DNA from 2 places in the Mesorhizobium sp. M1050 genome. Region 2 is predicted to be linked to the other one. Evidence: predicted binding sites of a transcription regulator. Region 2 holds the regulator's gene; the other holds the start of a gene.
What was found. The regulator PhoB, encoded in region 2, activates phosphate uptake and scavenging genes when phosphate is short. The targets are predictions, from matches to a motif close to TGTCATNNANCTGTCAT.
Positions count from the first base shown of each region.

Region 1 (5,781 bases), on a different contig from region 2:
TGCGGAGCGAACACCGCACCGCTGCCCTTCTTGACGAAACCACCGCCCGCAGCCGCGCCGAGATCGAGACGCTGGCCGATCGCATGTGGGAAATGCAGGAGAGCGATGAGCGCTTTCGCGGCCTGATCGATGCGCTCGGCGACCTCGTCATTCATCGCAACCGCGACGGCTACATCGTCTATGCCAATAGGGTCTTCGCCGATCTCGTCGAAACCGATCAGCGCGACCTTGCAGGCAAGACCCTGGCGGAACTCGGCATCGAGGTCGGCATCGTCCCTGATGCCGCCTTTTCCGATCATGAATGCCTGAGTTCCACCGATGTCGCCATCAATACGCCCAGCGGCCCGCGTTGGTTTTCGTGGATCGAACTATCGGTGCGCGACAAGGACAGCGGCGCCGTTTCGCATCGCGCCATCGCCCGCGACATCACCGCCCGCAAACGCGCCGAATCCTCGCTGATCACCGCACGCGAACGGGCCGAATACGCCAGCCAGGCCAAATCGCGCTTCCTCGCCACCGTCAGCCATGAAATTCGCACGCCGATGAACGGCATCATGGGCATGGCCAGGCTGCTGGCGGACACCAGCCTGTCGCCGGAGCAGCAGACCTATGTCGGCGCCGTCTCGACCTCAGCCAGCGCATTGCTTGCCCTGATCGAGGATCTTCTCGACTACTCCAAGATCGAAGCCGGGCGCTTCGACCCGGAGCCGCAGCCGATGTCGGTGCGCGAGATCGCCGACAACATCATCGAATTGCTGGCCGCGCGCGCCTTCGCCAAGGATATCGGGCTGGGCTGCTATGTCGAACCCGACGTGCCGCAGTTGATCACTGCCGATCCGGGCAGGGTCAGGCAGGTGCTGCTCAACCTTATCGGCAACGCCATCAAGTTTACCGACAGCGGCGGCGTGTTGGTGAGCGTTGCGCGTGTGCGCACCGAAACCACCGACCGCATTTGCTTCACCATCGCCGATACCGGTCCGGGCCTGCACGATGAGGATCTGGACCGCATTTTCGAGGAGTTCGAGCAAGCCGACGGCACGTCGACGCGTGCGCATGGCGGGGCCGGTCTTGGCCTTGCCATCTCCAAACGCCTAGTGGCCGCCATGGGCGGCACGATCTCGGTGTCCAGCCGGATCGGCCAGGGATCCGAGTTCGTCTTCGAGATCCCGGCGATAGCAGCCACCGAGGCACAGCAGGGCCGCCAAAACGCGCTTTCGGGCAGGCGCGCGGTGATCCTTTCGAAAAACGCTGTCGAGGCTGATGCCATCGCCCGCACCATCCGCGCCAATGGCGGCGCGGTCGACCTCGCCACCACCGCCGCGCAGGCCGCACCCTTCGCCGCCGGCTGCGATGCGCTTCTGGTCGATGCGGCCATGGAAGAAAGCGACGGAAGGCTGCTCAAGCGCCTGCGCTTGAGCGGTTTTTCCCACTGCGAGGCCATCACGCTGATCGCGCCGACCGACCGCGGCATGCTCGGCGAGTTCCGCGCCAGCGGCTACGCAACTTTCCTGGCCAGGCCGGTGCGTGGCGGAACGCTTCTGCGGGTGCTGTTGAGCAGCCATGCCCCAAGCCTCACCCAGCCGCAGCTGGAAAAGCGTGGCGAGCCGACACTTCGCACCGTCAGCAACCGACAGAGGGGCCTGTCGGTGCTGATCGCCGAGGACAATGACATCAACGCCATGCTGGCCCGCGCCACGCTGTTGAAAGCCGGGCATCGCGTCAAAGTGGTCGGCAATGGCAAGGCCGCCGTCGAGGCTGTCACGGGCGCCGGGCACAACCACCGCTTCGACGTGGTTCTGATGGACCTGCACATGCCGGTCATGGACGGACTGGACGCGATTGCCGCCATCCGCCGCCATGAGGAAGAAACCGCAATGTCGCCGGTGCCGATCATGGTACTGTCGGCCGACAGCCAGGAAAAGACCCGCCATGCGGTGTTGGCTCATGGCGCCAGCGGCTTTGTCACCAAGCCGCTCGACCCTGAGGCGTTGGTCAATGCCGTCGAGGGACAGGTCGTCGCAGCCTGAGTTTTTCACCGTCCAATCCGCGCCACGCGCTCAGGTAACGCAGTCGGTTGATCGCATTCGCCAGCCGACGAAGTATTGCCCGCAAGGCCGCATCACGGTACTGTCACAATCCTGTTGCACCTACACCGTATCCCCGTGCCAAGAGGGATGGCTCGAAGGAGAATCACTCGTGCATACAGTTATGCCGGAATGTGACACTCGGCCGAACGCCAGCAGCGCGCTGCTTGCCGGACGTAATGCCGATTGCGTCATGAAGGGCGCAGCACTGGGCCGTATAGGTAATCTCGAAGTGCGACTCGCTCGCAACGAAGCCGAGATCGCGGCCGCGCAGGAAGTGCGCTACCGGGTGTTCTACGACGAACTTGGCGCCAGAAAAGACCTGTTCCAGACCCATGACCGCCGTGATGCCGACCGGTTCGACCCGCTCTGCGACCATCTGCTGGTTTTGGACACCACGCTTTCCGGCCCCGAACATCGCCGCATCGTCGGCACCTATCGGCTGCTGCGGCAAGAAATCGCGGCCACCGCCGGAGGGTTCTATTCGGAAGGTGAATTCGAGCTGACCAAGCTCATCGCCCGTCACCCCGGCCAGCGTTTTCTCGAACTCGGCCGCTCCTGCGTTTTGCCGGAATACCGCTCAAAGCGCACTATCGAGGCATTGTGGCAAGGCATCTGGGCTTACATCAACCACTACGAAATCGGTGTGATGACCGGTTGTGCTTCCTTCCACGGCACGGTGCCGGCGGCGCATGCCGAGGCACTCACCTACCTCGCCCACCATTGCCGAACGAATTCGGCCTGGGATGTGCGCGCGGTGTCCGGGCGCTACTGCTCGATGGACCTGATGCCGATCGAGGCGGTCAACACCAAGGCTGCGATCGCGGCGATGCCGCCCTTGGTCAAGGGCTACCTGCGCGTTGGCGCCCGCATCGGCGATGGCTGCGTCATCGACCGCGAATTCTCGACGGTCGACGTCTTCGTCGTGATGCCGGTCAAGGAAATCGGCGCCCGCTACGTCAACTATTATGGCGGGGAAGCCCAGCGCTTCGCGGCGTGATAGCGAATAGCGAATAGCGAATAGCGAATAGCGAATAGCGAATAGCGAGAACTACGCCGCAATCCTGCGGGCTGCTATCCCTATTCGCTACTCCCTATTCGCTATTCGCTCCTTCACGGAATATCTTCCGGGCGCCGGCCGGGTCGGCTCTTGTAGGACGGAAACGACCAGCCGAATTTGAGCGCGCCGCCACGCACAAGGAACGCCGCAGCAAAACCGGCGAGGTCCGAAGTGAGCGGCGGCAGCCCGGCAAGATCGCCAAGTGTATAGAGGCCGGCACCGGCAAGGGCTGCTGTGACGTAGATTTCGGGCCTGAGCAGCACCGATGGCTCGCCAGCCAGGAGATCGCGCAGAATGCCGCCGGAGGTGGCTGTGAGCACGCCGGTGATGACGGAGACGACCGGCGAACCGGTAATCGCCAGTCCCTTGGCGGCGCCCATCACCGAAAAGGCGGCGAGCCCGATGGCGTCGAGCCAGAGCAGCCATTTCCAGCGCGATTCGACGCGATGCGCGCCGAAGAAGACCAGCGCGGCAACCACGGCGCAGATCAGCACATAGCTGGAGTTGGCGACCCAGAAAACCGGCAGGTTGAGGATGACGTCGCGAAGCGTGCCGCCGCCTATCCCGGTGACGCTGGCCAGGAACAGGAAACCGATGATGTCGAGTTGTTTGCGCGAAGCCGCAAGTGCCCCGGTCGCGGCGAAGACGGCGACACCGGCATAGTCGAGAAGCGCGATGGGGTTCATGAAGCGAACAATGAAAGAGTGAGTAGCGAATAGCGAGTAGCGAATAGCACGAAGCCGCGCAGCAACTCTTGCGTATTTCCTATTCGCTACTCGCTACTCCCTATTCGCTTGTCCGTTCAGGCGTCTTTCTCAGCCTGCTCGTTCACCGGTCCCGGCTCGACCGGCGCTTCAGCGGCGGCAAACTTCGGACCGCCCTTGGCGACGCCGACCATGGCCGGGCGCAGAACCCGCTCGCCGATCGAATAGCCCGGCTGCACGACCTGGACCACGGTGTTGGCCGGAACATCCGGATTGGGCACTTCAAACATCGCCTGATGGAAATTGGGATCGAACTTCTCGCCTTCAGGGGCGAGCTTCTTGACCCCGTGCCGTTCCAGCGCCGACAGCATGGCGCGCTCGGTCAAGTCGACGCCTTCGATCAACGCCTTGAAGCCGGCGTCACCCGAGGCCTTGGCCTCGGCCGGAATCGCGTCCAGCGCACGGCGCAGATTGTCAGAGACCGACAGCATGTCGCGGGCGAAATTCGCAACCGCATACGTGCGCGCATCGTGCACGTCGCGCGCCGTGCGTCGACGCAGGTTTTCCATTTCGGCCGCCACGCGCAGTGCGCGGTCCTTCAATTCTTCATTTTCCTTCAGCAGCCGCACAAGGGCTTCATAGTCGCCGTCGATGCTGCCTTCCGTGCGCTCGGCATTGGCCTCGGTCGCCTCGACTTCATCGGGCGCGCGTTCGTCTTTTGCCTGGTCGCTCATCGCCATTTCCCGTCAATCTCGAATGATATGGATTTTGAGCCCGATATCGAGGTTTGGCGGCCAAAAATCAAGGGGTAAGCAATTGTGGACGTCGTCGGCCAAGCCCGCACAATGACCCATGACATTTCGATCTTAATTCAAATTTTACCCTAAGCGCTGGCATTGCTTGCCACAAATGCGTGATGCTGGAACCATTCTCTTGCTGGAGGAGTTTCGAAGCCGACATAGGATTTTGAGATGACGACCCGCAAAAAGGCCGAAAAGACGGAACGGCTCGCCGCCGAGGTCAGACGCCAGTTTGGCGCCGAGGCGGTCAACCGCTTTATGCGCACCTTGCCCGCCTTCCGCACCGAGGGCGATATCCCTGACCGATTCAGAAAACTGCTCGACCGCCTCGATGGAGCGGAGAAAAGTGACGTCGGCCGGCGCCGGCGGTAACGCGACCGCCAATCTTAGCAGCAAACCTCGGGGTCCCCGAATGATCTTGAGAGCCCGCCACTCGGAGGGAGAACCATCAAGCGGGTGAGCTGCGGTTGCTCGACCGACAGGCCACGCGACAATTACGCGCAGTAATTTCGCGTGATCTTTGCTTGCGGCGGGGAGGCACCCCGCCTATGCTTCGTGATGAACATGATTTCCCCTGAGGCGGTCGCTAACAGCAAGCGCGCCTGGCTGAAAATTCTCGCTCGCTACAAGAAGCCTGACAGGCGGCGCAGCGCTGTCGAACTCGCCATCACACTCATTCCATTCGCCATTCTCTGGGGACTGTCCTCGGCGTCCTACGCCTATGGCCATTGGTGGGGTCTGATGCTGATCCTTCCCGCGGCCGGGTTTCTGGTGCGCATCTTCATGATCCAGCACGATTGCGGTCACGGCTCCTTCTTTGCCAATCGCTATGCGGACGACTGGATCGGCCGCGCGCTCGGCATTCTGACGCTGACGCCCTACGACTGCTGGCGGCGCGCTCACGCGACGCACCATGCCACCGCCGGCAATCTTGACGAACGCGGCATGGGCGACATCAGGACGCTCACCGTTGCCGAATACCGGCAGATGTCATGGCGAGGCCGCCTTGCCTATCGTCTCTATCGCCACCCGCTGGTGATGTTCGGGCTCGGGCCGATCTGGCTGTTCATCTTCGAGCAGAGGCTGCCTGTCGGCATGATGCGAGGCGGCCTGACGCCTTGGGTGTCGTCGAT
Region 1 is NZ_JAMYMV010000038.1:57,087-62,867, reverse strand. Features, by position in the region: gene NKH57_RS20455 (ATP-binding protein) at 1-2,027, shown strand, start outside; gene olsB (l-ornithine N(alpha)-acyltransferase) at 2,209-3,084, shown strand; gene NKH57_RS20445 (trimeric intracellular cation channel family protein) at 3,198-3,830, opposite strand; gene grpE (nucleotide exchange factor GrpE) at 3,947-4,582, opposite strand; gene NKH57_RS20435 (hypothetical protein) at 4,820-5,020, shown strand; gene NKH57_RS20430 (fatty acid desaturase) at 5,207-5,781, shown strand, end outside.
Region 1: the regulator PhoB is predicted to act here: its motif matches at 2,129-2,145, upstream of olsB (l-ornithine N(alpha)-acyltransferase).

Region 2 (5,781 bases):
CGGCGGTGATGGTGAGGACGCCGTTTTCAACGCTGAACGGGTGGACGGAACTCGTCGGGCCGTAATTGGCGTCGATATACCATTGCAACTCGCCATTGCTGCTCAATGTGCTGCCGTTCGGCGCTCCCCACGAGAAATTGGAATTCCAGGTGCCGTCCTGCCCGTCCCGAAGGCTCAGCGTGTTGAATTCGTCGGAGAAGGACAGCGTCATTCCGGACTTGTCTATCGGCAGTTCGAACTGGGTCGGCTGCAACTTGTCGATAGTCGTATTCTTGAACACCAGGATCTCGTCAGATCCGACGTTCAGCGTCACGTTCGATTCCACCTGAACCATCTGCGAACGGACGGCATCGAACGAAGTGAAGTCATAGCCGTTAAGGCGCACCACATCGGTCGCACCGAAATCGAAGATAAGATCGCTTCCATTTCCTTTGGAGATGGCGAAAGTGTCGGCGCCGTCACCGCCGATCAGGACATCATTTCCCTTGCCGCCATCCAGCGTCTGATGACCCGACCCGCCCTTGATGATGTTGTCCAACGCATTTCCGAACGCATATCGATTGGCGCCGGTAACGACCAGGTTCTCGAAATTGTCGGGGAGCTTGTAGCTCATCCAGGTGTCGATCGTGTCGATCCCTGCCCCGGGATCTTCGACCGCCTTATTGTTGGTGGAATAGAGATGATAATAGTCGTCGCCGGCGCCACCGTACATCGTGACATTGACGCCGGTGTCTCCCCAGAAGGAGTCGTTGCCTGAGGTGCCATGCAGTTCGGCCCCGGCTCCGGTTGCCGAGAACCAATGACTGGACGCGCCGGTGTAGGGAAGAGGAATACCTTTGGCGTTTAAGACCGTGCTCATCAGAAATCCTTCCTCTTAGTGTCCGACCTGGTCAAATCATTCGGCGCAGGGTCCGGCGACCGCTTTCAAAGCAACGTTGCAAAGAACGAGATCGTTCCCGCGGAATCGTCATCAGATCCAAGATCGTATTGACTATTCGGAGCACATACAATCAATAAAGAAGAGGGAAACTCGCTCTTAGTCGGATAAAATTTTTAATAAAATTGCGCATTTATGCGAAACCACATCCTCTAGCGGGCACATAGCCATATTAGTTCAAATTGTTTCTTGATGCGCGTGACTTTGATCGGAGTTCTGCGGGCAAGATAGCAATGTGACCAACTAAAGCGTGTCACGGGCCGTGCTTCCTGCGGCCAGCCTGGCAGAAAAGCGAATTGGGAGATCGGAGGGCAATCGCCAGCCAGTCAAGGTACGCGCCGAGCCCGCGACCGCGAAGGGCAGTTAAAACTTCGATCCCGCCTGCTTGAATGTCTGGATCGCGTGGCCATTGGCGACCACCTGCTGATCAAGTTTGAACCTTGGTTCCGATCTATCGGCTAGTCTTCCCTGATCGAGTAGCCTGCGCCCCGAATGGTGCGGATGACGTCGGGCATGCGGCCGTTGTTGACGGCTTTGCGCAGCCGCCCGACATGCACGTCCACCGTGCGTTCGTCGATGTAGATCGTTTCGCCCCAGACGTTGTCGAGCAGCTGGCTGCGCGAGAACACGCGGCCGGGATGGCGCATCATGAATTCGAGCAGGCGGAATTCGGTCGGCCCGAGCCGGATCTCGCTCTTCTTGCGATAGACCCGGTGCGATTCTCGATCGAGCACGATGTCGCCGACCTTCAGCACGCTGGACAGCAGTTCCGGCTTGGCACGGCGCAGCAGCGCCTTGACCCTGGCCATGAACTCCGGTGTCGAAAACGGCTTGACCAGATAATCGTCGGCGCCGGTCGAGAGGCCCCGCACGCGATCGCTCTCCTCGCCGCGCGCGGTCAGCATGATGATCGGCAGCCGCTCGGTCTCGGGACGCATTCGCAGGCGCCGGCAGAGTTCGATGCCGGAGACCGCCGGCACCATCCAGTCGAGCACCAGAAGGTCGGGCACGTTCTCCTGCAGCCGGATCTCGGCCTCGTCGCCGCGCGTCACGACCTCGACCTGATAGCCCTCGGACTCCAGATTGTAACGGAGCAGCACGCCTAGCGGCTCCTCGTCCTCCACCACCATGATGCGTGGCGCGATCATCGGCTGGTTACCCCTGTCGTCATGCCGCGGGCGCGGACATTGTCGTCTCGTCCTGTTTCGGACGATTGGCCGGCAGCTGCGTGCCGGTCAAAACATAATAGGCATTTTCCGCGATGTTGGTGACATGGTCGCCGATGCGCTCGAGGTTCTTGGCGCAGAACAAAAGATGCGTGCACGCGGTGATGTTGCGCGGGTCTTCCATCATATAGGTGAGAAGCTCGCGGAACACGGAGGTGTATTTGACGTCGATGCGTTCGTCGTCGGCACGCAGTTTCGCCAGCGCGGCGGCGTCACGCGCCGCATATTCCTCGATGACGCCCTGCACCTGGATCAGCACCAGTTGTGCCATTCCATCGATCGAGTGCGAAAGGTCGCGCGGCGTGACGCTGAGGCCGACAGTGCCGACACGCTTGGCGATGTTCTTGGCAAGGTCGCCGATGCGTTCGAGATCGCCGGCCATGCGGATAGAACCGACGACATGGCGCAGATCATCGGCCATCGGCTGCCGCTTGGCGATCAGCGTGATTGCGCGGTCGTCGAGCTCGCGCTGGCGCGCGTCCATGATCGCATCATCGGAGACGACGCGCTGTGCCAAGGCGTTGTCGGAATTCAAGAGCGCCTTGGTCGCACCGCCGACCATCGAGCTGGCGAGATCGCCCATGTCGCTGATGAGCTTGCTGATCTGACCGAGATCCTCGTCGAAAGAAGCGACTGTGTGTTCGCTCATGATCCTGTTCCTCGTATGCCTGAGCTCAGCCGAAGCGGCCGGTGATGTAGTCCTGCGTGCGCTTCTCGCGGGGCGACGTGAAGATCTTCTCGGTGCGGTCGAACTCGACCAGCTCGCCCAGATACATGAAGGCCGTCTGCTTCGATACGCGCGCCGCCTGCTGCATGTTGTGGGTGACGATGACGATCGTGTAGTCGGCTTGCAACTCGTCGATCAGTTCCTCGATCTTGGCGGTCGACAGCGGGTCGAGCGCCGAGGCGGGCTCGTCGAGCAGGATGACTTCCGGCTTCACCGCCACGGTGCGGGCGATGCAGAGCCGCTGCTGCTGGCCGCCGGAGAGGCTGAGGCCGCTGGCGTCGAGCTTGTCCTTGACCTCGGTCCAGAGTGCCGCGCGCTTCAGCGCCTGCTCGACGCGGCCGTCCATCTCCGACTTGCTCAGCTTCTCGTAGAGCCTGATGCCGAACGCGATGTTTTCATAGATCGACATCGGAAATGGCGTCGGCTTCTGGAACACCATGCCGATCTTGGTGCGCAGCAGGTTGAGGTCCTGCGAGCGGTCGAGAACGTTCTGGCCGTCGAGCAGCACCTGACCTTCGGCCGTCTGCTTGGGATAGAGCTCGTAGATGCGGTTGAAGACGCGCAGCAGCGTCGACTTCCCGCAGCCCGAAGGCCCGATGAAGGCGGTGACGCTGCGCTCCGGCAAGGACAGCGTAATGTCCTTCAGCGCCTTCGACTGGCCGTAGTAGAAGTTGAGGTTCTTGACCTCGATCTTGGCCTTGGCGGTGGCCTCGGCGGCGATCGTCATGTCTGGAGACAACATCTGGCTCATTTGTCCTCTCTGCGTCCGGTCAGGCTGCGCGCAACGATGCTGAGCGCAAGAACCGTCAATGTGATGATGAGTGCGCCGGTCCAGGCCAGTTGCTGCCATTCCTCGTAGGGGCTGAGAGCGAACTGGAAGATGGTGACAGGCAGGCTGGCCATCGGCGCGTTGAGATTGCTCGACCAGAACTGGTTGTTGAGCGCCGTGAAGAGCAGTGGTGCCGTCTCGCCGGAGATACGGGCGATCGACAGCAATATGCCGGTGACAATGCCCGATAGCGCGGCGCGGTAGGCGACCGACTTGATGACCACCCAGCGCGGTGCGCCGATCGCGGTGCCGGCTTCGCGCAAGGCGTTCGGCACCAAATTGAGCATGTCTTCGGTGGTGCGTACCACCACCGGAATGACGAGGATGGCGAGCGCGACAGCACCGGCGATTGCCGAGAAATGCCCCATCGGCCGCACCATAAGTTCGTAGACGAACAGGCCGATGATGATCGACGGCGCCGACAGCAGGATGTCGTTGATGAAGCGCACCACGGTGGTCAGCCTGGAAAAGCGACCGTATTCGGCCATGTAAGTGCCGGCCAGCACTCCGATCGGCGTACCGACGATGACGGCGATGATCGTCATGACCACGCTGCCATAGATGGCGTTGAGCAGGCCGCCGGCGTCGCCGGGAGGCGGCGTCATCTGCGTGAAGACGTCAAGGGACAGGCCGGCCGCGCCCTTGTAGACCAGCGCGCCGAGGATGAGCGCCAGCCAGGCAAGTCCGATGCCCGCCGCGGTGACACACAGCGTCATCATCACGGCATTCTTCCTCTTGCGGCTCTGGTGAAGCGATGTGGCTGTCGACATCGGTCAGGCTCCGGTGCGGGCGTCGATGCGCATCAGCATGTAGCGGGCGATGGCAAGGATCAGGAAGGTGATGACGAACAGGATCAGGCCGAGCGCCACCAGCGAAGAGGTGTAGAGGTCGCCGACGGCTTCGGTGAACTCATTGGCGATGGTCGCGGAGATCGTCGTTGCCGGCGCGAACAGCGAGGTTGAGATGCGGTGCGCGTTTCCGATGACGAAGGTGACCGCCATGGTTTCGCCCAGCGCGCGGCCAAGGCCGAGCATGACGCCGCCCATGATGCCGATCCTCGTGTAGGGAATGACGACGCGGCGGGTCACTTCCCAGGTCGTGCAGCCGATGCCGTAGGCCGATTCCTTTAGCACCGGCGGTACCGTGTCGAAGACGTCCTTGGTGATCGAGGTGATGAAGGGCAGCACCATGATGGCGAGGATCAGCGACGAGGTCAGCAGGCCGATGCCATAGGGCGGACCGGCAAACAGGCTGCCGAGGCCGGGAATGCCGTGGAACACGCCGATGATGAAGGGCTGCACGGTCGTCTGCAGGAACGGCGCCAGCACGAACAGGCCCCAGATGCCGTAAATGATCGAGGGGATGCCGGCCAGCAGTTCCACCGCCATGCCGATCGGCCGCCGCAGCGGGCGCGGGCAAAGCTCGGTGAGAAAGATGGCGATGCCGATGCCGAGCGGCACGGCGATCAGGATGGCGATGGCCGACGTGATGATGGTGCCGTAGATCGGTGCCAGCGCGCCGAATTTCTCCGTCACCGGATTCCAGCTTTCGCTGGTCAGGAAAGAGAAGCCGAAGGTCGACAGGGCTTGCCAGGATCCGGCAAACAGCGAGATCGCGACGCCGCCAAGCAGGACCAGCACCAATATGGCGGCGGCCCGGGTCATCCCGTGGAAGATTGCGTCGGTCAGCGCGAATCGTCTGACGATCGCGTCGCGCGAACCTCGAATGGCTGGCAAGGCTTCCTGGACAGCGCTCATGTGAAGCTCGGCTCTTTGAGTTGAGGGAAAGGAGCGCCGCGCCGCGGCGCTCCTTCGAAGGATGTTACTCGCCTGCGAAGACCGGCTTCCCGTCGGCCTGGATGTCGGCCTTCCAGGAGGTCTTGATCAAGTCGACGACGCTGTCGGGGATCGAGACATAGTCGAGCGCCTTGGCGGTATCCTTGCCGTCCTTGTAGGCCCAGGCGAAGAACTTCAGCGCTTCGCCGGTGGCGGCGGCATCGTTGGGAACCTTGTGGATCAGCACCCAGGTCGAAGCAGCGATCGGCCAGCTGGTGTCGCCGGGT
Region 2 is NZ_JAMYMV010000046.1:13,643-19,423, reverse strand. Features, by position in the region: gene eglC (endo-1,3-1,4-beta-glycanase EglC) at 1-859, opposite strand, end outside; gene phoB (phosphate regulon transcriptional regulator PhoB) at 1,396-2,085, opposite strand; gene phoU (phosphate signaling complex protein PhoU) at 2,105-2,812, opposite strand; gene pstB (phosphate ABC transporter ATP-binding protein PstB) at 2,838-3,641, opposite strand; gene pstA (phosphate ABC transporter permease PstA) at 3,638-4,489, opposite strand; gene pstC (phosphate ABC transporter permease subunit PstC) at 4,493-5,476, opposite strand; gene pstS (phosphate ABC transporter substrate-binding protein PstS) at 5,541-5,781, opposite strand, start outside.